3 regions of the Gardnerella sp. c11Ua_71 genome follow, and region 2 is predicted to be linked to each of the others. Evidence: riboswitches for the same ligand, from Rfam matches in the RefSeq annotation. Region 2 holds a riboswitch; each other region holds the start of a gene.
What was found. Region 2 has a riboswitch for thiamine pyrophosphate ahead of thiC (phosphomethylpyrimidine synthase ThiC). Riboswitches for the same ligand answer to the same signal wherever they lie in the genome.

Region 1: another riboswitch for thiamine pyrophosphate. It lies ahead of thiM (hydroxyethylthiazole kinase); the one in region 2 lies ahead of thiC (phosphomethylpyrimidine synthase ThiC).
Region 3: another riboswitch for thiamine pyrophosphate. It lies ahead of P0106_RS04470 (ABC transporter permease); the one in region 2 lies ahead of thiC (phosphomethylpyrimidine synthase ThiC).

Annotation. Positions count from the first base shown of each region.
Region 1 is NZ_JARFVR010000001.1:59,311-69,520, reverse strand. It holds gene P0106_RS00390 (dipeptidase) at 1-395, shown strand, start outside; gene P0106_RS00385 (ATP-binding cassette domain-containing protein) at 861-3,473, shown strand; tRNA gene P0106_RS00380 (tRNA-Arg) at 3,489-3,561, opposite strand; gene thiM (hydroxyethylthiazole kinase) at 3,641-5,182, opposite strand; TPP riboswitch at 5,170-5,262, opposite strand; gene P0106_RS00370 (hypothetical protein) at 5,823-6,449, shown strand; gene P0106_RS00365 (tryptophan transporter) at 6,571-7,152, shown strand; gene P0106_RS00360 (ABC transporter ATP-binding protein) at 7,261-9,078, shown strand; gene P0106_RS00355 (energy-coupling factor transporter transmembrane component T family protein) at 9,097-9,870, shown strand; gene menA (1,4-dihydroxy-2-naphthoate octaprenyltransferase) at 9,928-10,210, shown strand, end outside.
Region 2 is NZ_JARFVR010000004.1:57,475-67,684, forward strand. It holds gene sepH (septation protein SepH) at 1-583, opposite strand, end outside; gene P0106_RS04015 (DUF4193 domain-containing protein) at 789-1,082, shown strand; gene dut (dUTP diphosphatase) at 1,082-1,579, shown strand; gene P0106_RS04025 (RelA/SpoT family protein) at 1,740-4,079, shown strand; gene P0106_RS04030 (peptidylprolyl isomerase) at 4,184-4,723, opposite strand; gene thiC (phosphomethylpyrimidine synthase ThiC) at 4,871-7,516, opposite strand; TPP riboswitch at 7,513-7,619, opposite strand; gene P0106_RS04040 (methionine ABC transporter permease) at 7,791-8,474, opposite strand; gene P0106_RS04045 (methionine ABC transporter ATP-binding protein) at 8,477-9,301, opposite strand; gene P0106_RS04050 (MetQ/NlpA family ABC transporter substrate-binding protein) at 9,406-10,210, opposite strand, start outside.
Region 3 is NZ_JARFVR010000004.1:165,602-175,811, reverse strand. It holds tRNA gene P0106_RS04495 (tRNA-Leu) at 191-274, opposite strand; gene P0106_RS04490 (DUF501 domain-containing protein) at 316-1,944, opposite strand; gene P0106_RS04485 (FtsB family cell division protein) at 2,005-2,625, opposite strand; gene P0106_RS04480 (L-lactate dehydrogenase) at 2,809-3,723, opposite strand; gene eno (phosphopyruvate hydratase) at 3,945-5,240, opposite strand; TPP riboswitch at 5,389-5,491, shown strand; gene P0106_RS04470 (ABC transporter permease) at 5,482-6,279, shown strand; gene P0106_RS04465 (ABC transporter substrate-binding protein) at 6,467-7,471, shown strand; gene P0106_RS04460 (ABC transporter ATP-binding protein) at 7,530-8,270, shown strand; gene mfd (transcription-repair coupling factor) at 8,304-10,210, opposite strand, start outside.

The DNA of each region.
Region 1 (10,210 bases), on a different contig from region 2:
TTTCGCTTAGAACTGCGCCTTGCCAGCGTCCAGAAGAAGCGCAAAAAGCTTTGAGCGACTTTTTGGTTGCAAACGCCCCATTCGGTGCGCAAGTTACTGTAGAGCCAGTTGACAATGGTATGGGTTGGGCTATGGATCCTGATGCTGTAGCAACTAAGGACGCTTTAGCTTCTATGAAGGATGCTTTTGGCGTGGATCCTATTAATAAGGGTGAAGGTGGTTCGATTCCATTTATTCCAGAATTGCAACGAATTTTCCCTAAAGCTCAGGTTTTGGTGACTGGACCTGAAGATCCAAAGTCTAATGCGCATAGTCCTAACGAGTCGATTTCTCTTTCTGGCTTGAAATCGAATATCGTAACTGAAGCTTTGCTTTTAGATCGTCTAACTAAGTAAACTTAACAACTCGTATACAATCGCTATATAAAATTTTAGCGTTTGTATACGAGTCTACGCAGTGACGTAAAATCTTCACACGACACGGGTGCTTTGCATTAATTTGTAAAGCTGAGAGAAACCGCTTGAACGTGAATCCAGGTAATGCTGGCGCACGGAGATCTGTTTTTCCCGTGCCTTAATGGTGACCTACGATTTAAGCCAACGCATAAGTCGTAGTGAAAGAACAGTAAGGCACATATCTATGTCGAAAGAAAATGTCTTATTGCAATGCAATCAGCGATGTAAATCACTGATATGACGTTTTGTTATTAGGATAAGTCAAAAACGTGTTTGTAATAAAGACATTTTAGGATTTTTAGGTCGTTAAAAAGTCCGTAGCAGATCTAAATGATTCTAAAAGAAAAAATTAAAAAATAGATAGAAAATAATTAAATAAAAATCATTGCCATAAAGGATTTTGCTATGCCCGATGCATTTGAAACGCCAGTTTTGAACAAAACTAATACGCAGGATGCCGAAACATTCCTTCCATCGGCTAGCTGCAATGCTCAGCTACGTTTTGATAATTGGGGTTATCGTCATGCTTCTCGCAAACATTTTGCTGTACGCGGGTTGAACCTAACAATTGAAGCAGGGCAAAGAGTTTTGTTGCTTGGTGCATCGGGCATAGGCAAATCCACAATTCTTGAAGGTGCTGCTGGGCTGATTGGTAGTGATATTGTTAAATCTAGCTCAAATAATTCAAAGCCTGATTCGAAGAAGAATGTTTTAGTAGAAGATGAAGATGGCGGTGTAAGCGAAGGCTCAGTATTCGTAGATGATTTACCAGTTCATAAAGCGCGTGGGCGAGTAGGATTAGTGTTACAAGATCCAGAGGCTCAAGCTATTTTTCAGCGTTTAGGAGATAACGTCGCCTTCGGTCCTGAAAATATGAATGTTCCTCGTAAAGAAATATGGGATCTTGTTAATAAAAGTCTTGAAGAAGTAGGTTTAGAAGGATTACAGTTACACCGTTCTACCGCCCATTTAAGTGGTGGTCAAATGCAGCGTCTGGCATTGGCTGGAGCATTGGCTATGAAGCCAAGTGTGCTTCTTTTAGATGAGCCTACTGCGAATCTAGATCCAGATGGTGTTAATCAGATTGTAAAAGCTGTTGGTAAAGTTTTAGACGATACCAATGCAACAATGGTTCTTGTAGAACATCATGCGCAGCCTTGGATTGATTTGATTGATAGAGTAGTGGTTCTTGGTCTTGATAATTCTGTGAACAATACTGAAAAGAATAATTATGTTCACGATGATGATATTGCGCGAGACGAGTTTGCGCAAACAGTTATTGTTGCAGATGGAACTCCAGACGAAGTGTTCAGTAGAAGCGATCTTGATTTTGAAAACCTTGGGATTTGGCTTCCTGACAAGTATAAAGATCCGCAAGATCGCAGAATTGGTAGGATTTATGTTGAAGGTGAACCAGATTGCGATCCAGCAAAAGGTGATGGAAGAGTAGTTCTATCAACAGAAAACCTTGCGATTAGTCATACGAGTACTCCAATAGCAAAAAATATAAATTTGAAATTTAATTCTGGACAAATCACAGCATTAGTTGGAGCAAACGGTGCTGGAAAATCCACTTTATCTCTAACTTTGGCAGGATTAATTCCAGCTTTAGAAGGTCAGGTTGTAGCTAGTGAGGATCTTTGCGAAGGCGCTGGTGGCACCGATCCTATGAAATGGAAGTCTACTGATCTTGCTAAAAGAATTTCATACGTTTTCCAGAATCCAGAACATCAGTTTGCGTGTGGAACTGTTCTTGAAGAAGTTATGCTAGGTCCTATTAGAACTGGAATGAGTGAAGAAGACGCTAAAACTAAAGCAGAGTCTTTATTAGATAGATTCCGCCTATCTAGATATGCTAACGCAAACCCATACACTTTATCTGGAGGTGAAAAGCGTAGACTTACTGTTGCCGCATCTTTGGCTGCAGCTCCAAGAGTTTTAATTTTAGATGAACCGACTTTTGGACAGGATCGTAAAACTTGGTTACAAATTATAAAACTCATTGCAAGCCTTCGCGCAGATGGAGTTAGTGTTATTGTTGTTACTCATGATAGAGAGTTAGTAGATGCGCTTGGAGCGCGTTTAGTGGAACTTAAAACTAATGTGGATTCCACTAATGACGAATCTTATGAGTCTGAAAATGTAGATAATTCACAAGAATCTTTAGCATTATCTTCGTCAACAGATGCAACGAATATATCTCGAATAGAAGTTAGCGATGTGAACCATCGTGATGAGGCAGCTCGCGCATCAAGTTATTCTCCATTCTTGGCATCTTTGAATCCTGTGTATAGGATGCTTGGAGCTTTCCTACTTTCGGTTCCGCTTTTGTTTACTCTCGACTGGCTTTCTGCAACAATAGCTTTGGTTTTGGAGTTTGTGATTCTTTGGGTTGTTAAAATGAACCCTTTGCGAGTTATTAAACTTTCTTGGCCTGTATGGGTTGGTGCTCCTGGATCTGCATTAGCAGTGTGGTTGTATGGTAAATCAGGTGGAGCAACATGGTTTGATTGGGGAATTATTCATGTAAGTGATCATTCCACAACTCTTGCAATTGCAACATTCATCAGAATTTTAGCTATCGGTGTTCCAGCTATTGTTACTGTTATTGGCATTGATGCAACTGATTTAGCTGATGCTTTTAGTCAAGTTATGAAATTGCCAGATAGGTTTGTTTACGGTGGATTAGCTGGTATGCGATTGTTTAGCGTCCTTCAAGATGATTGGGCTGCTCTCAGTGCATCTAGGCGTTCTCGCGGACTTGGTGATGATAGTAAGATTAAGGCTTTTATGCCTCAAGCTTTTGCTCTTTTGGTGCTGTCTATTCGAAGATCTACAACTTTGGCTACGGCTATGGAAGCGCGTGGATTTGGCGGAGAAAACCCAAGATCTCATGCACGTATAAGCCATGTGAATAAACGCGATTATGTGTTTATGATTGGGTGCTTAATTATTCCTGCTATCGCTTTAATCGCTGCTGTATATTACGGTACTTTTGCTCTTCTTGGAGGAAATTAATACTAACATACAATGTGGGCTTAATGGGATTCGAACCCACGACCTTCTGCTCCGGAGGCAGACGCTCTATCCACTGAGCTACAAGCCCGCAACTTGTGAAAGTATACACGTTGCTAGGGATTGAAAGTATACGCTATTAGCCAATCTTTGTGACTTTAATGCATACTTTAGCGAGTTATTACGCTTTTAAGATCGCTCGCTACTTTTTTAGGATCTTCAGCGCACATGAGAGCAGATACAGTGCATACTCCATCAATGCTTAGGTCTTTGATTGGAAAAACGGTGTTTTCGTGTATTCCACCAATCGCTAGAGTTTTTACACCCATGCTGTGTGCTACTTTTGCTACTTCATTTACGCCTTCAACTCCAAGAGGAGGAACATCATGCGCCTTAGTATTTGTGGCAAATGCAGCTCCGATTCCTATAACATCAGGAAGTGGAGTATCGTTCTCTTTGCACTCTTTATATGCTTTTTCCATTAGGTCTACTCTTGCGCAAGAAAGTCCAATCATCCATTCGGCTGGCATGGATTTACGTGCTGTAACGAAAGGCGTGTCTTTTTGACCAATATGCAGGTTGAATCCCAGTTTTGCTGCGGTGTCAACGTGATCGTCTATGAAAATCGGTATATCTCCATGTTTTGCTTTTATAAGTGTTTTGCGTAACTTTATGGCTTTTTCTGATATTTCAGTATCGTTGGAGTATTTATCTCGCAATTGAACTACTGTCACTCCGCCATCTATGGATTCTACTGCAACTTGTTCTTCGCTACGGTTTCCCATTCGTGGATCTGTTACTAGGTAAAGCGTCCAATCTGTTGGTTCTATGCTGAACTCAATGTTTGTTAGTTCAAACATGTTGTTTACGCTTAATGTTTGCAGCGCATCGATCCACAGTGTTCTGAATGTTCCTGGTGCGGTTGTTTGTCTCGCTGCAAACGTTCCAGCTGCTGCAGCGTGCACGTGTGCAGCCACTGTTGCTGCCACTGGGCGCTCTGGGTTTGCACCCACATATGCCGCCACTAATGATCCAAGAGCGCACCCAGTTCCTACAACTTTTGTCATAGCCTTGTGTCCGCCAGTTATTCGCACTAGGCATCCGTGACCGTATACCGCGTCTTTTTCTCCAGATATTGATATTACAGATCCGTATTCTTTTGCCAGTTTTTTGGCTGCTTCTAGCGCGGAGTTTACTGGATCTTGCGCATCTACGCCTTTCATCTGACTGTTTTGCCCAGCTAAAGCTAATATTTCGCTTGCGTTCGCTCGTATTACTGTTGGGTTTCGTTTTACTATTTCTCTTACAAATTTTGTTCTAGTGGTTAATTCGTCTACTCCAACTCCAACTGGATCTAGTACCCAAGGAGTTTGTGTTTCTTCGCAAGTTTCTATTGCTTTGCGTATGGCTTTGCCTTTTATCTCTTCGAATGTTCCAACATTTACTAGAACGCCTGACGCTATTTTTGCAATGCCTGCTGCTTCATCTGGGTCGCATACCATTATTGGCGTAGCTCCTGCGGAAAGTAGTACATTTGCTGTTATTTCTTGAACAATATTGTTTGTTATGCAATGAGTTAGTGGCTTCTTTGCTCTCACTCTTTCTATGCATGATCTAACGTCATTTAGAAACATTCGTCTTCTTGCGCGAACGCTAAAACTTGTATCTATATTTGTATCTATATTTGCATTTAATTCGTTTAATTCTTCCATGATTTTCCCTTCGCTAGCACTACCTAGATCAGGTTTAACGGGTGTAATCTCAGCGTTTTTACGCACCCCGAACCGACTTTGACTATATCGTTTGTGTATGACGTTTGGCTATGTAATATTTTATTTCGCGCGTTTTGCGTTGTTTCGCTTGAAATTTCGGGGATGATTGAAGATTATTGTTTTGGATTTTATAAAATTTTTCCATTAATTTTTTATTTTTGTTTGCATTTGTACTTTTATAGTGTTAGCATCAAACACAACACAAACGGATATCGTAAATTTTACGATTTACGATTTTGGATTTGTGATTGATCACATTAAGCGTTTAGCTTTGCAGCTAAGTATTAAGGAGGCGGCTATCATGCGTAACATGAATGCTCAAGCTCGCGATACTTTTGATGCTGCTCGTATGTGGTGGTGGCAGACTTCTCTTTGGCGTAGTTTACTCTAAAGTTTTAGAAGCTGCTTGTTTAGGCTTGTAAAAGACCTCTAGGGTAAACCTGGAGGTCTTTTTTATATCTCCAGAAAGCCAAATCTATTTGGATTAATTTTACGTCTAAAACAAATCTATAAACATAAAAAACAATTAAAAAATTGTTTAAAACAATCAACATAAAAATCTACATAAAAGGAGAAAATTATGGCTCAGGAAATTAATGAAACTAAGCAGGAAACCTCATTTACTTCTGCTGAATCTAGTGTTAATCAGGCTGCGGATTTACTTAAAGGTGTAAATGTTAAAAAGCATGCTTTAGATATTACGTCTTTGGTGTTGGTGGCTGTTCTTTTTGCAGCAGGATGTATTCTTGACTTTACAGTTGCAAAGTCGCTTTCGATTGGAAATATTCAGCCAGAATTTGTTATTGCATCGTTCTGCTTGTCTATTTTGCTTGTTCGTCCAAATGTTATTCAAGGTGCGATTATTGGCGCATTAGCTGCTACTTTGATTCAATTTAACACTTCGATTCCTGGTCTTGAATACGCTTGCGATATTCCAGCAGCAATCATTATGACGTTAGTGCTTATGGGATACTTAAAAGCTTTTCCTAAGGATGCTGCTAGAAAGTTCAGTGTGTTCCCATTTATCTCTACGTTTGTTGCAACTGTTATTTCTGGAATGATTTTTGCAACAATCGCATCCTTCTTTATTCTTCACTCTCCAAACACTGTTCTTGTTATGCTTCCAATCATCTTGGGAACTGCTGTGTTTAATGCTGTTGTTGTTGAAGTTCTTTACACTCCAATTCGACTCGTTTTGCATAAGTAAATCAGAATTGAAAAATAATTAAACAAATTAATTTAAATCAATATAAATAAATATCAAAACATATATAAATAACAAAAGTCGATAATTAAAACTTGATTATCGCAACATAAAGGAGAAGATTATGAATCAGGAAATTAATGGACATGCAGGTAGCATGATTAATGCTGTAAGCATTAAAAAGCATGCTTTAGATGTTACGTCTTTGGTGTTGGTTGCTGTTCTTTTTGCAGCAGGATGCATTCTTGACTTTACAGTCGCAAAAGCGCTTTCAATTGGAAATATTAAACCAAACTTTTTAATCGCATCATTCTGCCTTGCGATTTTGCTGGTTCGTCCAAATGTTATTCAAGGTGCGATTATTGGCGCTTTGGCTGCAACTTTAATGCAATTTAACGCATCTATTCCTGGTCTTAATTATGTTTGCGATATTCCAGCAGCAATTGTTATGACTTTGATGATTATGGCTTATGTTCACGTTTTCCCTAAGGATGCTGCTAGAAAGTTCAGTATTTTCCCACTCATAGCAACTTTTATAACTACAGTTGTTTCTGGTTTAATATTTGCTTCTACTGCATCTTTCTTTGTTCTTCATTCTCCTAAGACGATTCTTGTTATGCTTCCAATCATTTTTGGAACTGCTGTGTTTAATGCTGTTGTTGTTGAAGTTCTTTATACTCCAATTCGACTCGTTCTACACAAGTAAGTATTTGAATTTATTTTAGATGATATTCAGTAAGTCATATAATCATCAGAGAGTAATCAATAAGTAATGTTCATAGTATTGTTGGGTTTTTAAGAGTTAGGAATTGTTGTGTCTTTGCTTGAGCTTAGGGAAGTATCTTTTAAATATTTGAATCATAATAAGGATGATTCTTTAGACTCTGCAAAGGCACAAGATTCCACTTTTGCCTTGAACAATATAAGTCTTAGTATTGAAGCTGGCGAATTTGTTGGAATTATTGGACCATCTGGATCTGGTAAAACAACTCTTGCCTCTATTTTCTCTGGTGCTATTCCTCATCATTATTCTGGAGAACTTTCTGGAATCGTTAAGATTGCAGGTCAAGAAACTAAAAATCTTGCTTTAACTAATATAGCCTGCTTAATTGGATCAGTTATCCAAGATATTGATGCGCAAATGGTGGCTGCAAACGTAGAAGATGAGATTCTTTTTGGTCTAGAAAACTTTGGTGTTGCACACAATGAAATACCGAATCGAATCGATGAAGCTTTACAAATTGTTGGCATTAGTGATTTGCGCAACCGCGATTTAGACACTCTTTCTGGAGGTCAAAAGCAGAAAGTTGCGATTGCTGCTATTCTTGCGCTAAAACCTAAAGTTATGGTGTTAGATGAGCCTACGTGCGCTTTAGACCCTGTTTCTTCTAAAATGATTTTTTCGATTCTTAAAGATTTGAATAAGAATTTTGGAATAACGGTTGTTGTAATTGAGCAGAAAGTGGCGCTTTTAAGCGAGTATTGCAAGCGTTTGGTTGTGCTTTCTAATGGCACTTTATCACTGGATTTGCCTGTTGGACAAGCGCTAAAAAATATGGATTTGCTTTATTCTATTGGAATAAATTATCCGCGCACTACGCATTTGGTTAATGATTTACAGCGTGAGAGTGTTTGCTCTAAAAGCGATTTGCCTGTGTCTGTAGAAGATACAGTAAATACTATTGTTAATACGATTAATAGTGGAAATTCTTTAGTTTCACATGATGATTCACATAGTGAATGCGATGAAGATAAATGTGCGGCTGCTTTCGACTTTTCCAATGCATCGCAAAACTTAGCACAAAATTCTTCACCATGTCTTTCTTTGCAAAATGTTAGTTTTTCATATCCGAGTGGTGTTAGTGCTTTAGAAAACGTGTCTTTTGACGCTTATCCTGGGGAGCTTGTAACTCTTGTTGGAAGAAATGGTGCTGGAAAAACAACTGTTACTAAGATAATAAACGGTTTGCTTAAGCCAAGTAGTGGAAGTATTTTTATTGATGGCAAAAATACTAGCAACATGAAAATAAGCCAAATTGCTCACTATGTTTCGACTCTTTTCCAGAACCCAGATCGTCAGCTTTGTAAAGATACTATTTTAGAAGAAGTAGCGTTTAGTTGTATTCTTTTAGGTGAGTCTGTTAAAGAAGCTAATGATCATGCTATGCAAGTGATTGAAAAGCTTAATTTAGATCCTAATGCTAGCCCTTTTATGCTTTCTAGAGGTCAGCGTCAGATGGTTGCTTTGGCTGCAACTGTTGTAACTAAACCTAAGATTCTTGTGTTAGATGAGCCTACTTGCGGACTGGATTACATGGAATGCTTGAGAATTATGCAAGTTGTAGAAGACCTTAGAGACCATGGTTGTTGCGTAATAATGGTTTGTCACGATATGGAAGTGGTTCTTGATTTTGCAACGCGTTTAATCGTAGTAAACGATGGACATATTCTTGAAGACGGAAGCATAAGTCATGTGTTTGAGAATAAGAGTATTTGCGATGAAGCTGCTTTATGTGCTCCTCTTTTGTGCGCTGTATCTCAGGGCTTAGTTAAAAATGGTTTTGCTAAGTGTAAAGGATTGTATAAAAGAGATATGTTGGTTAATGCTCTTAAAAAGAGTTGCAATTTGTAAAACAAATGGGTGATTTTTATGCAAACTAAGATTCTTACTTATAATGCTGGTTCAACTTTCTTGCACAAGGCAAATCCTATTGCAAAACTTATATTAGCTATAAGCGTTGTTGTGTCTGCTTTTATAGCTCAACAATTTAGCGTTCTTGTAACTATTGCAGTATTGATTCTTGTTGCTATGGCTATGGCTGGGATTCTTAAAACTCTGTTTCCTCTTGTGCGCGCAATGCTTATTCTCGGCGTTGTAATGTTCTTTTTGCAAACGATTATTGCTCAGGGTGGAAATTATATGTTCTTGTGGTTTACATCAAGAGGAATTTCTGTTGCTGCAAGAGCATCTTTGAGACTATTCTGTTTTGCTTTGCCTCTTGTTAGTGTTCTTAGCATTACAAAATTGAACGATTTAGCTAATGCTGTTGTTCAATATCTACATGTTCCTTACTGTTATGTTTTTACTATTACTACAGCTGTGCGTTTTGTTCCTATTTTTGCGTACGAAATGTCTCAGATTACGGAAGCTCAAATGTCAAGAGGAGTTGAGTTCGATACTAAGAATCCTTTTAAAAAGATTAAGCTCATGATGCCTTTGATTGTGCCTCTTTTGGTTTTGTCTGTTCGTAAAGCCGATAGTTGTGCTTTGGCTGCGGAAGAACGTGGATTCTATTTGCGCACTCGTAAGTCATCTTATAAAAAGTACACTTTTGGATGGCGTGGGCTTGTTCTTATTGTAATATCTGCGATTATGATTGCTTTGCCTATAGTTGTATCTGTATTAGCTCCACAAATTATTTAAAATAGTCTAAACTAATCTAGAATAAGTTAAAAAATTCTAGAATCTAGGCGATTTTTGATGAATAATTTAAAGGTTTGGCTTAAAGGTGCAAGACTTTATACTCTTCCAATCGGAATAGTACCAGTTGTTATGGCGATTTCGATTTTTGCAAGATATTTATTCAGTGGCCAAATAGTTGTAAAACCTTATAATATTGAAAATTTCGTTATTCAATCACTATTGTGTATAGGTGTTGCTGCTTCTATGCAGATTTCAGTGAACTATGCGAATGATTATTGTGATGGTTTGCGCGGATTAGATGATCAAAGATCTAAGCGAGATGTAAGCGCAAAAAGCAAAG
Region 2 (10,210 bases):
CGCACGTAATAGAGTTGTCGTGCATATTCCAAGTCCACTCTGCTTTTATTGTTCGAGTAGCAGTGTTGAACTCTGCTGTTATAAGCCATGGTTCAAGTCCGCGTCTTGTGGCACGCCATTTTACAGTTTCCATTCCAATATGTGCTTTTGCGAGAGTTCGTTCGATCAAATCTGAAATAGTTCTCATATTGCTTTGTTTTGGAGCTGGAACTGTTAAGAATTGCTCAATAGCGTACTGTTTTTCTGTTTCAACGCCACTAGAGAATCTTTTAACTTGAGATTCGCTTACGTTATATCGCTTTGCAACATGTTCTGGATCGACGCCAGCACGTATCAGTGCTTGTATCTGAGATATAGGTAGTGTTGCCGTGGTAGCAGCTGGCGAATCATCAGATTTACCAATAGAATTAACTGTGTTTTGATTATCGCCACCAACATTTGTTAGTTTTTTTGATTCGGCAATCGCGCGCTCCAGCGTGTCGTCAACATGAATTTTTAACGGCGTGTTTTCAAAAATAAAAATTAAATCGCCATTATTATCCACATGATCGAAACTCGCCTCTTTTGGCGGATTTTCAAGCATTGTGCACCACTTTCCTCGCTTTTAACGCTACTTATAACATACTTTAGTCCATAGTCTGCCTTCTTTGCCATTTTCTATGAATAAAAAAGCGAGTATTCTATGCGGGGTAGCTTTCATGTATGCTATGCGCGTAGGTAGCTTTTATTAGATAGCTAAAAGTATAAAAGTAGATTTAGTAAGTAGTTTTAAAAACGAAAGGACCATAATGGCACAGGATTATGATTCTCCTCGTAGTAAAGACGAAGACGAGGAGTCATTGGAAGCGTTGAGTAAGGGTTCACAAAGCTCTGCTAACGATATAGACGATGATGAGAATGCTATTGCAGAAGATTACGAGTTGCCAGGTGCAGATTTAAGCAATGAAGATGCGTCTGTTACAGTAATACCAATGCAGGGTGATGAATTTATTTGCTCAGAGTGTTTCCTCGTAAAGCATCGTAGTCAGCTTGCACAAATGTCTCAAGATGGTCAGCCAGTTTGTAAGGAGTGCGCAGCCTAATGTCTTATGACGAGACCTACACTGGTCCAGAACAGGTAGAAGTTCTTATCAAGTATTTGGATAATTTGAATGATACTGATAGTAATCAGCCTGCTATGGAACATATTTCTTACGCTCATGCTGGAGATGCTGGGGCGGATTTACGAACTACGCAAGATGTGACTTTGCGCCCATTTGAACGTGCTCTGGTTCCAACTGGTGTTGCTATAGCTTTGCCAGCTGGATACGTTGCTCTAGTTCATCCGCGTTCTGGTCTCGCTGTAAAACAAGGTGTTACAGTTCTTAACGCGCCAGGAACCGTTGATGCTGGGTATCGCGGTGAAATTAAGGTTCCGTTGATAAATATGGATCCGAACAATACTGTGCAGTTCCATCGTGGAGATCGTATAGCTCAACTAGTTATCCAGCGCTATGTTGAAGCTAATTTTATTGAAGCAAATAAGCTTCCAGGATCAGATAGATCTACAAAAGGATTTGGATCTACTGGAGTGCAATAAATTACATAAATCCGGCCAGAGCTAAGTTTATTAGACTGAGTCGGATTTATTGTATTTAATATTAAGTTTATTGTGTTTAATATTAGACATGTAGATTATTGTATGATTTAGCTTGTTTTACAATGTAGGATAGTAACTATAAATCGGGAGGTGATATTCGATGGGTGAAAATCAAGACGACATTAAGGGCGCTAACATGCTCGGATGTGAAATTAGCGAAGATATGCGAGACCCATTGTGCCCAATATTGCGAATGTGTAAGTGGCATCATCCCGATGAGAATATGGAGATTTTGCACAAAGCTTATGCTAGAGCCGTAAAACAGCATACTGGTCAAAGGCGTAAATCAGGCGAACCATATATTATTCATCCTCTTGCTGTTGCTCAGATTTTAGCTGACCTAGGAATGGGTCCTATAGTTGTTGCTGCAGGATTATTACACGATACTGTTGAAGATACGGATTACACGCTAGAAGAGTGTAGGGCTGATTTTGGTGATACTGTTGCAGGATTAGTCGACGGTGTTACAAAAATATCAAACATGGAATATGGAGAAAGCGCTCAGGCAGAAACAATCAGAAAAATGGTTGTTGCAATGAGCCGAGATGTGCGAGTGTTGGTAGTAAAACTTGCAGATCGTTTGCATAACGCTCGTACATGGAGATACGTTAAGCCATCTAGCTCGCATAAAAAGGCTCGTGAAACTCTAGATGTTTACGCTCCTCTTGCAAATCGACTCGGTATGAACGCAATTAAGACAGAGCTTGAAGAGCTAAGCTTTAAAGTTTTATATCCAAAAATTTATAACGAAATAGTAGTTTTAGTTGCTCGTAGAGCTGGTCAACGTGAAGTTTATTTGCGTCAAATTCTAGAAGAAATCAATGAAGATTTAAACCAGCAACATGTAAAAGCTTCTGTTAAGGGGCGTCCAAAAGATTATTTTTCAATCTATCAAAAGATGATTGTTCGCGGTCATGATTTTGAAAATATTTACGATCTTGTAGGTGTGCGAATAATCGTTGATTCTATTCGGGACTGTTATGCTGCATTAGGTGCAGTTCATGCGCGCTGGAGTCCTGTTCCTGGACGTTTTAAGGACTATATAGCAACGCCTAAGCTAAATATGTATCAAAGCTTGCACACTACTGTTGTAGGTCCTGGTGGAAAGCCTGTGGAGATTCAGATTCGCACATGGGACATGCATAGGCGTGCTGAATTTGGTATTGCTGCTCACTGGAAGTATAAGGCAAACGGACAAGCTGGTCGCGCTTTAAGTAAGCCAGATAAAGGTGATGTTAAGCGTGAACAAGAAGAAAACAAAGAGCTTAGCGAATTAGATAATTTAAAGTGGATTCAGCAGCTTGCAGATTGGACTAGTGAAACGCCAGATTCTGACGAATTCTTGGGTTCCTTAAAGCAAGATCTTGGAGCTTCGGAAGTCTACGTGTTTACTCCAAAGGGAAGTATTGTTGCTCTTCCGCAAGATGCAACTCCAGTTGACTTTGCTTATTCTGTGCATACCGAGGTTGGTCACAGAATGATGGGCGCTCGCGTAAATGGAAAGCTTGTGCCACTTGACACTAAGCTTAACAATGGCGATACTGTAGAAGTTCTTACATCAAAGTCTGATACTGCTGGTCCTTCAAGAGATTGGCTCAGCTTTGTAAAAAGCCCTAGAGCTAGAAATAAGATTCGTCAATGGTTTAGCAAGGAACGTCGTTCGGAGGCGATTGAAGAGGGTAAAGACGAGCTTACGCGAGCTATGCGTAAACGTAACTTGCCTTTATCTACTTTACTCACTCCGCAAGCGTTAATAGGTGTTGCTGAAGAGCTTAATATAACTGCTAACGTAGAAGCTGTTTATGCTGCAATTGGCGAAGGTCAAGTTTCCACTCAAAACGTTATCTCTCGTCTTGTTAAAGATGCTGGTAGTGAAGAAGTAGCTGAAGAAGCTCAAGAAGAAGCGCTTCCGCTTAGGAGAGTGGAGCGTAATCGCAAGTCTAATGGTGTTCTTGGTGTCTCCGTAAAGGGCGTTGGAGATGTGTGGGTTAAGCTTGCTCGCTGCTGCATGCCTGTTCCTGGAGATGACATTGTTGGTTTTATAACTAGAAATCAGGGTGTTTCTGTTCATAGAACGGATTGCCAGAATATGATTGATTTGCAAAAGTCACAGTCGGAGCGTGTTATTCCTGTTCAATGGACTAGCGATAAAGGATTGTTCCTTGTTAAAGTTCAAGTAGAAGCTTTGGATCGTCAGCATTTGCTTTCGGATGTTACGCGAGTTCTTTCGGATCATGGTGTAAACATTCTTTCGGGAACGATTGCTACTGGAGATGACCGCGTTGCTACAAGTCAATTTACGTTTGAAATGGCAGATCCTCAGCATTTGAACACTCTTCTTGCTGCGATTCGTAAGATTGATGGCGTTTTTGACGTTTATAGAATTACGGGCGCAAAAGATAGTGCGGAACCGCGACTCAGAAAAATGGAACGCGACTAAACAATAAAACCTAAACAATAAAACTTCCAGTCAAATAATGTTTTGGCTGGAAGTTTTATTATTGTAATTTTTATATTATTTATGCTTTATTTTAGTTAATGTTATTACTTAATAACCTCAATAGATATAATCCCAACTGGCTCTAGTGGGGCATCAGACCTATCTGTTGGAACAGATTCGAGCTTATCTACAACAGCCTTAGATTCGTCATCCACGACTTCTCCAAAAATAGTGTGATGACCATCAAGCCAAGGAGTTGGCACGGTAGTTATAAAGAACTGAGATCCATTCGTGCCATGTAAGCGTCCGTCTCGTCCGCGCTGTTTTCCAGCATTTGCCATTGCAAGAAGGTACGGTTTATCAAACTTTAAAGATGGGTCAATCTCATCGTCAAATTCGTAGCCAGGACCACCCATTCCGTTTCCAAGAGGGCATCCGCCTTGAATCATAAAGTCTTTGATAATACGATGGAATGTCAAACCGTCATAGAATGGTTCGTTGGATTTTTCTCCCGTAAAAGGATTCATCCACTCTTTTGAACCAGTCGCCAAGTCAACGAAATTTTTTACTGTAATAGGCGCTTTATCGTCAAAAAGATTAATCTTTATATCGCCTTCGGACGTATGCATATTGATAAGTGTCATAATGCGATTTTCCCATATGTTAAAGACTGTTCAAAATTGTTGCAAATAAAACTGTTGCAAATAAAAATAAGGCGAGCTTGAGCAGGATTAATCTTGCACTAACTCGCCTTATTTTCGTAATATCAAAACTTTAGAAACATAGATACTCTACGCTTTGGCGCTTTGATATAACGTTGAACCAGCTTCCTGGAACTTTTTACTCATCTCTTTCATACCCTCGGCAATAGCCTGACTGCGGGCTTCTTCAACAAGTTGTTCTTGTTGAGCTGCGCCACCGAAACGCTTGCGAATATTCTGAGAAATAGCCATTGAGCAGAATTTTGGTCCACACATGGAACAGAAGTGAGCCATTTTTGCTGGCTCTGCTGGAAGCGTTTCGTCATGGAAAGCAATAGCGGTATCTGGATCGTAGCTTAAATTAAACTGATCCAGCCAGCGAAACTCGAAACGAGCCTTGCTTATAGCGTTATCTCGATCCATGGCATGCGGATGATGCTTAGCAAGATCCGCAGCGTGACAAGCAATTTTATAAGCAATAACACCTTGTTTAACGTCGTCCTTATTAGGAAGTCCTAAATGCTCTTTAGGAGTGACGTAGCAAAGCATTGCTGTGCCATAACGAGCGATTTCAACGCCGCCGATAGCGGAAGTAATGTGATCATATCCTGGTGCAGTATCGGTTGTTAAAGGACCAAGAGTATAGAATGGAGCATTCTGGCAAATTGCTTTCTCCATCTCAATATTCATGCGTACCGTATCAAATGGTACGTGTCCTGGGCCTTCAATCATCACCTGAACGTCATGCTGCCATGCAATCTTGGTTAGCTCTCCAAGAGTCATAAGTTCGGAAAGCTGAGCAGCATCGTTAGCATCAGCCAAGCTTCCTGGACGCAAGCCGTCACCCAAAGAGAACGCAACATCGTACTTGGCGAAAATCTCGCATAATTCTTCGAAGTGAGTGTAAAGGAAGCTTTCTTGATGGTGTTGCAAGCACCATTCAGCCATAATGGAACCGCCTCTAGAAACAATACCGGTTACGCGGTTTGCAGTAAGAGGCACGTATCGAAGAAGTACGCCTGCGTGAATAGTCATGTAGTCAACGCCTTGCTCGCACTGTTCAATAACAGTGTCGCGGAACAATTCCCAGCTGAGCTTAGAAGCGTCATCCTCAACCTTTTCCAAAGCCTGATACATTGGCACAGTGCCAATCGGAACAGGGGAGTTACGCAAAATCCATTCTCGAGTTGTGTGAATATCGTTACCTGTGGAAAGATCCATAACGGTATCCGCGCCCCACTTAGTAGCCCACGTAAGTTTTTCTACTTCTTCGTCAATAGAAGATGTGACAGCAGAATTACCCATGTTTGCGTTGAGCTTAGTTAAGAAGCGAGAACCAATAATCATAGGTTCTGCTTCAGGATGGTTGATATTGCAAGGAATAACAGCGCGACCAGCTGCAACTTCAGAACGAACAAGTTCCACATCGCAGTTTTCACGAGTTGCAACATATTGCATTTCTGGAGTTACAATATTATGCCTTGCATACCACATCTGTGTAATAGGATGATCTGCAGCCTTCATCGGCTTATGAGTGCGACCACGCCATTCTTTAGAAGCTTTTCCTCGCTTAATAGCTCGCTTACCGTCATCTTGAAGATTTCGACTACGACCTTCATATTCAACAACATCATTGCGATCTCTAATCCAATCAAGACGAAGAGGAGCCAAGCCCTCTTTAGGATCGCACTTAGGACCTTCTGTGTTGTAATCCTTAAATGGTGGGTTAGGGCCAACGCCTGGAGTGTCAGAAAGCTTAATTTCTGTATACGGCACTTCCAAATCGTAAGAACCATATTCATATTCAAAGTGAACTGGAGTAGTTTTACGAATATGAGCTTTGTCTCTTTGAGTACATCCGCGAGAAGCGATATCAACGCGCTGCTGCTTTGCTAATTTTGCAGCGTCTTTTGCTTCTTTAGCATTAATGAATTTTGGAGTATCGCTAGCTTTCTCGTCAGCTTTTTCCTGCACTATAACGCGTTTTGCGTAACCGTGCTTTTGATTGCCGCGAATGTGTGTAAAGCGTTCCACGAATTCACTCATTGTGGATTCTGGTGTTTCGCTTGCGTACAATGCTTCAGATACAAACAATCCTGCAGCCTTACTGCGAGCAATCATTTCAACATCTTCTAAAGATGTTCTTCCTCCAACAAGTACTGGAAAATCGCTTGCTGAGCAAATAGTATTAATCTTTGCTTCATCTAAAATAGTGTGATTTGGTTCTAATTCGTAAGTTGGAGTAGTGTTTTCGCAACCATCTTCTGGATTATGCATTGCTGTTACACAAATATAATCAATGCAGCCATCAGGAAGTTCATTAATAACCTTAACAAGACTTTCTGTTTCAACAGATAAGCCGATTATTGCGTCTTCTCCTAAAAGTGCTCGTGCTTCTTTTGGTTCCATGTCGCTTTGTGCAAGATGAACTCCATCGACTTTAATTCCTTGATTTCTTGCCTGCCAGACAACGTCAACTCTTCCGTCTATTACGAAAGTTACTGAATCACATTTATCGTTATCTTCTATGATTTGTGCAATATCTCGTGCGATTGATGTGATTTCTTTTGCGCTTTCATCCGCACAATTAAGCCTTATAAATGTTGATCCTGCGCGTAAAGAGTCGTCAACTATATCCGTGAGTGCGCGACTTTTGCATAGTTTAGGATTTGCAATAAAACATGTGTTTAGGTTGAACTGGTCACGCATTGATGCGTATGGATAGTTTGAGGTCATACTTAATCGTTGCTCCCTACGTTGTATTAACTAACAGGTTCGAAGGGTCAGGTTTTCGCCTATCTCAGCCTTCTTTAAAAAGAAAGCACCCCTGCAAAATGTTGTGACTCAGACATTCTACATTATTTGGTATCTTTTTAATAAATCGTAGGCATGTTGAATGGTTGATCATTTGATAAATAGAAAATCCTAGAAGCGATTAATAGATTTTACTGTATCTTACGCTACTAGGATTTTATTTGTGACTTTTTTATTTGTGACTTTTTATTGGATATTATCGACGTTCATGATGGTTGATTTTATTGGATATTAAATCTCCAACAGTTTGTACTACTTGCACAAGAAGAATACAGAAAATAACAGCAACACTCATAACATCGTATTGGTAACGCTGATATCCGTAGCGAATTGCAATATCTCCTAGACCGCCTGCGCCAACAGTTCCAGCCATTGCAGAGAATCCAAAAAGTGTAATGAAAGTCAATGCCGCTCCACGAATTAATGAAGGCAAGCTTTCAAAAAGCAATACTTTGAATACTATTTGCGTATTGCTTGCGCCAAAACTTTGTGCAGCTTCTATAAGACTTCCATCAACTTCTGCAAGAGATTGCTCAACAATTCGCGCTACGAATGGTGCAGCTGTTAAAACAAGAGGAACAATAGCGCCAGAAACTCCCAAAGACGTTCCAACAATAAGTCTAGTAAGTGGAATTATTGCAACAAGTAGGATTATAAACGGTATTGAGCGAACAATATTTACAATCCAACCTAAAACCGCATTCAAATATGAGTTAGGACGTATTCCTTGTTTTGCGCTTGTTATAAGAAGAACTCCTATTGGTAATCCTATTACGTATGCGAATAGTGTAGATATTGAAGTCATAGATATTGTATCTTTTGTGCCTTCAATAAGTAGTTCTCCATATTCGTCTATAAATTGTGAAATATTTTCTGGCATTTTTATTTCACCCCATTGTTTGTTGCGCTATTAGTGGTTATTCCATTTTCGGAATTACTATTATTGGATTTAGTTCCCCTATGGTTTTCAACATGTTCGTCTGCAATAAGCGTTTTTAAAATATTGCTTTGAGGATTTTTGAAAAGTGTTGAAGTGTCACCGATCTCTACGATTTTTCCGCCGTCAATCATAGCAACCCTATCGCAAATATTTCTTGCTACTGCTAACGAGTGAGTAATAATAACCAGTGTTACGTTAAGATCTCGGTTGATTCTTCTAAGCAAGTCAAGTATTTGTGCTGTAGTTGTTGAATCCAAGGCGCTTGTTGCTTCGTCACAAAGCATTATAGAAGGATTATTAGCAAGTGCTCTCGCTATTGCAACTCTTTGCTGTTGTCCGCCAGAAAGCTGAACAGGGTAGCGGTTTGCTAAATCTTTTAATCCAACTAAATCGAGTAAATACTTTGCTCGTTCTTCTCTTTTTTCTTTAGGAGTGTTGTTTAGTTCCAAAGGAAAAGTCACATTTTGTAACACAGTTCGCTGTTGAAAAAGACTAAAGTTTTGGAAAATCATTCCAATATTCGATCTTATTTTAGATAAATCTCTATTTTTGGCGTCCGTAATATCTTTTCCGTCTATTAGCACTCTTCCAGATGTTGGACGTTCTAACAAGTTCATGCATCTGACTAATGATGATTTTCCAGCTCCAGAAGATCCCAAAATACCAAATACTTCGCCTGATTCAATAGTTAAATTAATATCGTTAAGTGCTTCGTGCGATTGCTTACCACTTGAGTAAGTTTTATAAAGATGCTCAATTTGAATCATATTATCTCTCACTGATTTTGAAAAGCAAATATGAGGCACGTGCCTCTATGCTTTTGTGAGGCACATATCTCATATTTGCTTAAGGTTAGAACAATGCAATCATCTTAGAAAACTGGCAAAACAGCGCCGTTGTAGTTTTTCTTTATAAAATCACGAACTGCATCTGTTTTTAACGCTTTTACAAGAGCCTTGATTTTAGCAAGCTTTTCGGATCCTTTCTTAACAGCAATAATGTTTTCGTATGTCTTAGCAGCTACGCCTCCAACTTTTTCGCTTGTAAGAGGATCTTTAGTTGGGTTAAATCCAGCTTGAATAGCGTAGTTTCCGTTTAGAGCAGCTAAATCAACGTCCTTAACAACTGTTGGAACCAAAGCAGCGTCTATTTCCTTAAACTTTAGATTCTTTGGATTAGAAACAATATCTTTCTTTGTTGCGTTAACATCCTTTGGATTCTTTAGCTTAAGAAGACCTGCATCTTGCAAAAGAAGAAGTGCGCGAGCTTCGTTGGTTGGGTCGCTAGGAACCGCAACTGTTGCGCCATCTTTTAAGTCCTTAATTGTTTTAGTCTTTCCTGGGTAAAGTCCAAATGGTTCAAAGTGGATTCCAGCAATAGAAATAATATGCGTTCCTCTTTCTTTATTAAAGTTATCTAAGTATGGCAAATGCTGATGGTAGTTTGCGTCTGCTTCGCCTTCTTCTACAGCAGTATTTGGTTGCACGTAGTCAGTAAATTCCTTAACAACCAACTTATAGCCTTGTTTTTGCAAAATTGGCTTAACTACTTTGTTCAAAATATCGCTGTGAGGAGTTGGGGAAGCTGCAACCTTAATCACCTTATCGTCTTTAGTTGCTCCATTTGCAGAAGATCCGCATGCGCTTAGTGAAAGCCCCAAAATCGCAGTTAGTGCT
Region 3 (10,210 bases), 110 kb from region 2:
CGATATTACTTGTATTTTTATTATTGCTTTTATTGCAATTAATGGTATAGATTAGTACGATTCTCGATTAACGCAAGACTGTAAACAAATATTTTTATAGAAAAGAGATTAATTAAACCAAAATTTTTACGAATTGCAACAAAAAATTAACACCAAATACGTAAAAAATAAATTCGCAGCGTAATATTTGTGCCTCTGGTGGGACTCGAACCCACAAGCCCGTAAGGGCGTCAGATTTTAAGTCTGATGCGTATGCCAATTCCGCCACGGAGGCAACAGACAATTATTATGCCATATAATACTATTAAAAACAACTCAGCGTGTGGCGAGAATTCTACGACCCAAATCTAACGTGATTCCATCTAGTAAACCATGCTCACTAGCAACAAAAGTATCTAGAACACCACCATGGTCTTCATACGCCGCTTTTGCAAGTCGTTCAAGCACACGACTCAACACAACTGCACCTCCACCAACAACATCAATTCTTCCAGGATGAATAGTGGCATAAGTACGTCTACGTTCTCTTGTCATATGCAAGAACCTGTCATTAACTGTATACGCCTGATCCAACGCGATTTTTACTCCATCAACAGCCTTATGGTCATAATGTTTTAATCCAATAGCAAGGGCTGCCATAGTTGTAACAGTGCCAGAAACACCAATAATCGTGCGAGCTTTACCAGCGTTAACATGCTTAAAAGCTTCGTCTATATTCTTGTCAATATCTTTTATAGCGCAAGAAATTTCTTCTTCTGTTGGAGGGTCTGTATGCAAGTGTCTCTCAGTCATTCTAACGGAACCAATATTCATTGAATACGCGGAATCTACTTTATCTTCTGCAATATTCACACCATCTCCACCAAGAACAATCTCAGTAGACCCACCACCTAAATCTACAACAACATAAGGGGCTTGCAAATCTTTTCTAGAAACCACACTTGTTGCTCCCAAAAAGCTCAAAGCAGCTTCTTCTGTTCCGCTAATAACTTCAGGGCGTACGCCAAGCTCATCAAACATCATCTGTTCAAAAATGTCTCTATTTAGCGCATCCCTAGTTGCAGATGTTGCTACAAAACGAATAGCATCTATTTTGTGTTCACTAAGTACTTTTGCAAATTCTTTGGCAGCAGACTTAACTCTCTGCAAAGCATCTTCAGCAAACATATGCGTTTCGTCAATTCCCTGACCAAGTCTTACAACTCTAAGCATTCTAGGAACAACATCGCGCATACCATTAGCATTAACTTTTGCAATTTTTAATCTAATCGAATTCGTGCCACAGTCAATTGCTGCTACGCAAACCGATTTATTAGTTCCAACGATTGTATTGGTGTTCAAAGATTTTGCATTCAATAATTTCTCAGTTTCAATTTCATTAGCATCATCACTCCAAGGAGTAGTGCATTTACAAATATTAGGGTCAAATTCATTTTTTACCTTGCTTAACACCATATCGCCAATAGGATTCACACCCTTACCCATTACAAGACTTTGCGCAAGCAAGGCATGCAAACACTTAACACGAACAGGCATACCCCCAGCACTCATATCTTTAATATGCTCTTCACTATCTTCCAATCGAATAGCTAATTCGTGACGAAACTCTAAATAGTATTTATGTGCCTGCTCATATTTTTTTGCAACATCATTGTCATTATTCAATAAATTGTTGCATTCCTTCATAAAACCTTGTGCTTCAAGATGCGAAGCTGCTTTAACAGCTTCTGGACTTGTTAAGTAGCATGTAGTTGGAAAAGGAGTTCCATCTTCTAAGCATGGTCTTGTAATAACAGCAAGAGGACGTCCGCAAGCGCATCTAGCTCCAACTGCAACCATGCCCCTAGGGAATCTTCCCAATTGACGTTTAACAATATCCCTATCTGCATCACTTGCAGGGTTTTCCAACAAACTATCTACTAAGGATTGTATATTCAAATCCATGTTTTTAACTCCCCTATGCATTTGCATGATTTTAAAATAAAGTACTTTAATATTTTCTTACTACTGTCTACTTGTATTACTCTGTTTCTTATCTGTAGATTTTGGCTCTTTATTTTCCCGATGTTTATTTTGCTGGCGACTTTTATCCATTTTATTATGCTTAGAAGTCTTATCCTTATTAGAATCGTTAACGTCATCGTCTTGAGATTTCATACTCATATCATCTGGCTTATCTGCTTTATGAAGAGAATAGAACAAATCACTATACCAAGGAAGAGCTTTTCTTTCTTCATACTGTGATTCATCTTTATTAAATGATTCTGGTACAACTCCTGTAACAGCTTCTGGGTGTTCAACTCTAACAGCTTGTTCTCCAGGGAATATGAATCCTAACCTATCCCTAGCTTGTGCGGTAACATACGCTTTATCTTTCCAGCGATCAATATTATTATCCAACTCCTGTTTTTTGTCTTTTAGAGCAGACTCATCTCTTTGCAAAGCGTGTAACTCAGCCAAGCTTAACGCATAATTTCGAATTGTTGAAACAAATTCTATAGAACAAAGAAACGCCACTACTATCATAAAAACAAATACGAACGAACCAGAAAACAGCCTTTTTTTCTTTGGCTGATTTGATTCATCAACTGTACTTGTTGCCGTGCGGCGATTTCTCAAAACCATACTTCTAAGTTACTTTAAATATTCGACGTGTAAATACACCTTATATTTACTTTTATCCTAAAAAATCATTATTACACAATATGAACAAAATACACGCTAAAATACAAAAATTGTGACCAGCTATCCATATAGGAGCTGGTCACAAAATCATACTCAAAATTCTTTTAAAACTTAGATTTCCAACTATTCCATTTGAGCTTTGCTTAAAATCGTATCTGCAGAATGCTGCAACTTTTGCAACTCTTCTTCAGTCAAATCGAGCTTGCACTGCTCAACAATGCCATCTCGACCAACAATCGCTGGATAAGAAAGATAAGAATGATATTCTTCACGATAATTGGATACAGGCATCTGTTCTCTAGAATCCGTCATTACAGCATTCACTAAACGAACAGCTGCTGCAGCAATACCGTAGTTGGTATATTTCTTTCCATAGAACACAGTGAAACCGCCTTCGCGAGTTTCATCATCAACAGCATCCAAGTCAATGTTCTTTTCCTCAGCAAGATCAGTAATTGGCTGCTCTAACACTTTTACCGTAGACCATGCAACGAACTGTGAATCGCCGTGCTCGCCTAAACTATAACCTTTAACTGCCTTAGGATGAACTCCGAAGAACTTTCCTACAGCACGATGCAAACGAGCAGAATCAAGAAGAGTGCCAGTACCAATAACTCTTTCGTATGGGAGTCCAGTAGCTTCCTTGTAGAGCTGGCAAATAGCATCACAAGGATTAGTGATATCGATCAAAACGCCATGGAATCCAGAAGCTTTAATTTTTGCACCAACTTCTGCGACCTCGTTACGGTTATACTTAAGCTCCGCAAAACGATCTGGATGATGAACATCCAAAAGTTTTATATGACCCAAGGCGCTTACGATTACTTCTACGTCTTTTAATGCTTCATAGTCGTTTACTGTGATATTAACGTTAAAAGGTACATTATCCATTGAATCTTCAAAATCAAGAGCATCAGCCTTAACTTTTGCTTCATTTGAATCATAAAGATACAAATCGTCAACGTGACCACCAATAATGAGCTGATGGGCTACTGCAGCACCAACATTACCCATGCCTATAACAGCGACTTTTCTCATATGAAACATCTCCTTCTGTTTTTAGTTTTTCATAAAAATAGCACTATTTTGGAGATAATGAAAGTAATTTTAGAAAAATTTTTTTAAAATTTTAAGAAATCATTGAAAATATACAAAAACGGTCAGCCACATTTTATTGCGACTGACCGAAAATAAACTTCAGCTCAAAGCTTAAAAAGCTTAAACAAGTCTTATGAAGAACTTATAAAAGCCCTAGTATATTACTTCATATACTTCTTGCAAGCCTTGAATGCGCTGTAACCAGCGTACTGAGCGGTAGAGCCAAGCTCTTCCTCAATCTCAAGCAAGCGGTTGTACTTAGCGATACGCTCACCACGAGCAGGAGCACCAGTCTTAATCTGACCAGTGTTCTTAGCAACAGCAAGATCAGAAATGGTGGTATCTGGGGTTTCACCAGAGCGGTGAGAAACCATAGAAGTAAAGCCATTCTTGGTTGCAAGCTCAATAGCGTCGAGGGTTTCGGTAACGGAACCAATCTGGTTCAACTTTACGAGCAAGGAGTTAGCTGCTCCAAGTTCAATACCCTTAGCCAAACGCTTTGGATTGGTGACGAGCAAGTCATCGCCAACGAACTGCAAACGATCACCAAGACGCTTGGTGATTGCTGCCCAATCATCCCATCCTTCTTCCTGGAATGGATCTTCGATGGAAACGATTGGATACTCGTTGATAAGCTTCTCGTAGTAATCAAGCATGTAAGCAGATTCGCGCTCTTCGCCATCGAAACGATACTTACCAGTTTCCTTGTTGTAGAACTCAGAAGAAGCAACGTCAAGAGAAATACCAATCTGCTTGCCTGGCTCGTAACCTGCAGCTTCGATTGCATCCATGATGTACTTCAAGGAATCCTCGTTAGACTTCATCTTTGGAGCGAAGCCACCTTCGTCACCAAGACCAGTAGCCAAGCCTTCCTTCTTCAAAACGTTCTTTAAGGTGTGATAAACCTCAACACCAGCGCGCAAAGCATCGCTGTAAGTTGCGAAACCGTATGGAGAAATCATGTATTCCTGAATATCAGTTGCAAAATCAGCGTGAGCGCCACCGTTCATAATGTTCATGTTTGGAACTGGAAGAATATGTCCGTTAGTTCCGCCGATGTAACGATACAATGGAAGCTCTGCAGACTCAGCAGCTGCATAAAGAGCAGCAAGAGAAACGCCAAGAATAGCGTTTGCGCCAAGCTTACCCTTGTTTGGAGTACCATCAAGCTCAACCATAGTTTCATCAAGAGCACGCTGGTCAGAGGCATCCATGCCAATAACCTTTGGAGCAATTACTTCATTAACAGCCTTAACTGCTTCCAAAGTACCCTTGCCCTGATAACGGGACTTGTCGCCATCACGACGCTCCCAAGCCTCAGCCTCACCAGTCGAAGCACCAGAAGGCACTAAGCCAATGCCCTGAGCACCATCTTCGGTCTCCAAATAAACCTGAACGGTAGGATTTCCACGAGAATCCAGAATTTCGCGTGCATATACGCTTTCAATAGCTGCCACAACTACTCCTTATTCATTTTGTTGGTTGTGTAACATATTTAAGATTAATGCGTTTTATGGACGTTATTTCATAATGTAAGTCGTCAAGCATATAAGACTATATGATCTAAGCGTTTCGCGATTTGTCCATGCCTTTATACGATAATAACAAACTGACACGGGGTGCAGTTATTTAATTGTAATTGCTGAGATCATACCCGTCGAACCTGATATAGCTAAAACTATCGAAGGGAATGTCGTTATGAATAACCTTTTTAGCGCGATTGCAAAACTGCATCGTAAAGCTTTTACTTCCTTAAAAGCTTGGCTTTCTACTATAGCGATTCTTTTTTTATGGTTTTTAATAACCTTAACTCCCGTCGAAAATCGCGCTTTGCCATCTCCAAGCGAGGTAATAAAAGCATTTGTTGACTTAAACAACGAAGGAATATTACTACCGTCTCTTGCAATAAGCATATTTAGAGTTGTAGCTGGTCTTCTTTTAGGAATTGCTTTTGCTTTGCCATCTGGAATAATTTCTGGCGGAAGCAAAGTAGGAGAATCAGTAATAAATAAACCAAGTCACATGCTTAGATCCATACCATTCCCAGCATTAGCACCTTTATTGATCATTTTTCTCGGCGTGGACGAAATGATGAAAATAATGCTTATAGCGCTTGGTGTTTTTGGGCCAATGTATGTAAATATTCGAGATGGAGTAAGGAACATTGACCCTAAACTAATAGAACTTGCAAAAGCTTATAACGTTAAAAAATCTACTGTTTTTACAACAATTTTTATGCGAGGAACATTAGCTAACTTTATGACAGGATTGCGATTTTCAATTTCCGTAGCATGGGTTGCGTTAGTTACTTGTGAAACAGTTAATTCTTCAATAGGAATTGGATATATTCTTTCTAGAGCTCAACAATTCTTTAGACCAGATCAAATGATGGCATGTATTATTCTATATGCGATTGCAGGACTTGGATCAGAAGTTACTGCAAACATATTCGAATATTGGCTTATGCCAGAACGCAGAGTAAATAGAGAATCTTAACAAAGAGTTGATTTTAGAAATTCACGTAAATAAAGAATTTATAAAATCCTCTGTGAATCTTAAAGATACTTTTAACGATACTTTTAAAAATAAGTCAATTTTTATAAAAATTTAATCAACAAAATTTAACCAACAACCAAATAAACCAAATAAGAAAAACACAAAATAAAGATAAAGGAGCCAAATCATGGCTAATTTCAAAATACAAATTGCTAGCAAACGCTCTATTGCGGCAATATGCGCTTTTTGCGCAACTATCGCTCTCGCATCTTGCGGCGGAGCTCAAAAACCTGCAAATAACTCCCAATCTTCTAGCAAAGATACGGGAATAATGAGGGTTGCTTATCTTTCTACAGCAAACTATTTGACAACGTTAAAAAATGAAAAATTCCTTCAAGAAGAATTTGGAAAAGCAAAAGTCACCTATACTGGACCATACACTCCAGTTGATGGTCTTACCGCAGTTATGAGCGGAAGCGCTGATGCAACAACTACTGGAACTGGACGATTTATTGATTTGATTGCAGAAGGTCAACCTTGGGTTGCATTTGCGCTCGAATATTACAATGGTGATTCTCAAGGAATCGTTGCATCCGCAAAAAGCGGCGTAAAAACACTAAAAGACTTATATGGAAAGAAAGTTGCTATCATTCACAACGGTGATACTGGCGATTACATGCTTCACCGCGCATTCGATAAAAGCGGCTTAGACGTTTCTAAAGTGCATAAAGTAGAGATGAGCCCTAAGAACTTCCAAGCAGCATTTACATCTGGACAGATTGATGCAATTTCCTCATTCGATCAGAATCTTGCTGCAGCGATGACAACCCCTGGGTCAAAATTACTTGTTAACGCTAAAAAGTATGGCAACATGAATGTTACCATTCACATTGTTTCTAGAAAATTTGCTAAGAAACATCCTGAACTCGTTAAAAAAATGTATAACGCTCTTGTTCGCGAAGCTAATAAGTCGCATAAAGAAAAGAATGTTATCGGGAATGCTTATAAGCAACTTGGAGCAAGCGATACAATCATTAAGCAGATTGAAAAATTCGATAATCCAACAATTAAGCCAATCGATAAGAAAGGCTTAGAAATGATGAAGGTTCAGGCAAAAGAATACGTAAAATATGGTTTAATTAAGCAAGCTCCAACAAACTTGGATGATTCCGTAATGGATTGCAGCAAATAACCTAAACCTTTAAAATACGATAAATAATTTTCAAAATAAAAACACAGTAGGAGTTAATATGAACATTCAAAACAATGGAAATAATGCTGATAATGGCAACAATTCCTACTGTGTTTCTTTAACACATATCGAAGTAGCGTTTGACGACACTTATAAGGTTTTGAAAGATATTAATTTAAACATTAAGCAAGGCGAGTTTGTCTCGCTTATTGGCAGATCAGGTTGCGGAAAAACAACGCTTCTTAAAGTAATATCTGGTTTACTAAAACCTACAAGCGGCAGTATAAACGTTACAGATATGCAGGCTATAGGATTCCAAGATGCAAGATTAATCCCATGGCTAAAAATTGGTGAAAATGTTGTTTTTGGTCTTTCGGACGGTAAAAACAATCTTAAAAAACTTGCAAATAATGCTCTTAGCAAAATGCAATTAGAAGAATACGCCGATAAATGGCCTTCTCAACTTTCTGGCGGTCAAGCTCAACGCGTTTCTTTAGCTAGAGCATTAGTAAGAAACCCAGAGCTATTGCTTTTAGACGAACCTTTCGGCGCATTAGATGCTTTAACAAGACTAGACATGCAAGATCTTCTAGCTAAGCTAAGAACACAAAACGGCTGGAGCACAATAATGGTTACTCACGATATTGCGGAAGCTGTAAGATTATCAGATCGTATTCTAATGCTTCAAAATGGCGTAATATCAAGGCAATGGAATATCGATAGAAGCAGTGTTGATTCGCAAGGAAGACCTACAAATCATGTTTCTATTGAAGATGATTTAAGACTTGCTTTAAAGTGACATGTCTACTATTTAAAACTCACCGATTAATTTTTACCAATCAATGTCTTCTAAAAGTTGTTTAGTCCATTCGACTATCTCTTTTTCACTCATAGACGACGAATCTCCTAGAACAGACGCAAAAGGAGATGGAAAAATCATTGTGTGGGTTACAGGCTTAAACTGTGCTCCCTTGTAGATCCTACTCAAACGCATCCAAACAGATTGAGCTGGATCTACGCCAATAACGCGCACAGTTTTACCTTGCATGCTTATTTGATTAACACCCATTTGTTTAGCTTTAAAACGCAATCTTGCAACATCAAATAATGTTTGTAAGGATTTAGGAGGATTCCCATATCTATCGCTTAACTCATTGAAAATCTCTTTTAAGTCTTCATCATTCTGAGCTTCAGCAAGCTTCCTATAAGCTTCCAAACGTAATTTATCTGAATCAATATAAGATACTGGAATTGAGGCTTCTATTGGCAAATCAATAGAAACAGATATGGACTCTTTATGATCTGGTTCCTTATATTTTTCAACAGCTTCAGATACCATCCGAACATATAAATCGAATCCGACTCCTTCAATATGCCCACTCTGAGCATCGCCAAGCAAATTGCCAGTTCCGCGCAATTCCAAATCCTTCATAGCAACATCAAAACCAGAGCCAAGAGCAGTATATTGAGCGATTGTTGCAAGCCTGTCGTGAGCCTGCTGAGTCATAGGCTTAGTAGGATCGTACAAAAAGTATGCGTATGCGCGCTCACGACCTCTGCCAACTCGTCCTCGTAATTGATGAAGCTGGCTTAAGCCGAATCTGTCAGCGTGATCTACAATAAGCGTATTTGCATTAGAAATATCTAATCCTGTTTCAATAATCGTAGTACAAACAAGAACGTCAATATCCCTATGCCAAAAATCACGAATAATAGTGTCAAGTTGCTTCTCACCCATTTTTCCGTGCGCAATCGCCACTCGAGCATCTGGCACAAGTTTTTGAATATTAGAGGCAATTTTACTAATATCTTCTACTCGATTATGCACGTAAAATACCTGTCCTCCACGCAATAATTCACGTTTCACACAGGCTGCAACTTGTGCATCTTCATATGCTCCAACATAAGTCAAGACTGGTAAACGATCTTCTGGAGGCGTAGCAAGCGTAGACATTTCACGAATACCCGTAACAGCCATTTCAAGCGTTCTAGGAATAGGCGTTGCAGAAAGGCTAAGCACATCTACATTTGTTCGCAGAGCTTTCAAAGTCTCCTTGTGCTCAACACCAAAACGTTGTTCTTCGTCTATAATCACTAATCCTAAATCTTTAAATTTTATATTTGGATTTAAAAGTTTATGAGTTCCAACAACAACATCTACTTGCCCAGATTCTATTCCTTGCATTGTAGCATCTATTTCTTTTGCACTCTGGAATCTGCTCATTGCGGCAACTGTTACAGGAAAGCCAGAAAAACGGTTAGTGAAAGTCTCGTAATGCTGCTGAACCAAAAGAGTGGTTGGCGCTAGAACAACTACTTGTTTACCGTCTTGAACAGCTTTAAATGCAGCTCGAACAGCAATCTCCGTTTTACCAAACCCAACATCTCCGCAAATCAACCTATCCATTGGAATTGGCTTCTGCATATCTTGTTTAACTTCGTCAATAGTAGTAAGCTGATCTGGCGTTTCTTGATACGGAAACGCATCTTCCAGCTCTTTTTGCCACGGAGTGTCAGAGCTGAAGGCAAAACCTTTAGTAGATGCTCTGGCTGAATATAATTTGATTAAATCTTCTGCAACTTCTTGAACATGCTTTTTAGCTTTTGCCTTTGTAGCAGCCCAATCTGATCCTCCAAGCTTGTTTAACTTTGGAATTTCAGCCCCAATATATTTGCTAACCAAGTCGAGTTGATCGGTTGGAATAAAAAGCTTGTCGGCAGGCGCATTACGTTTACTTG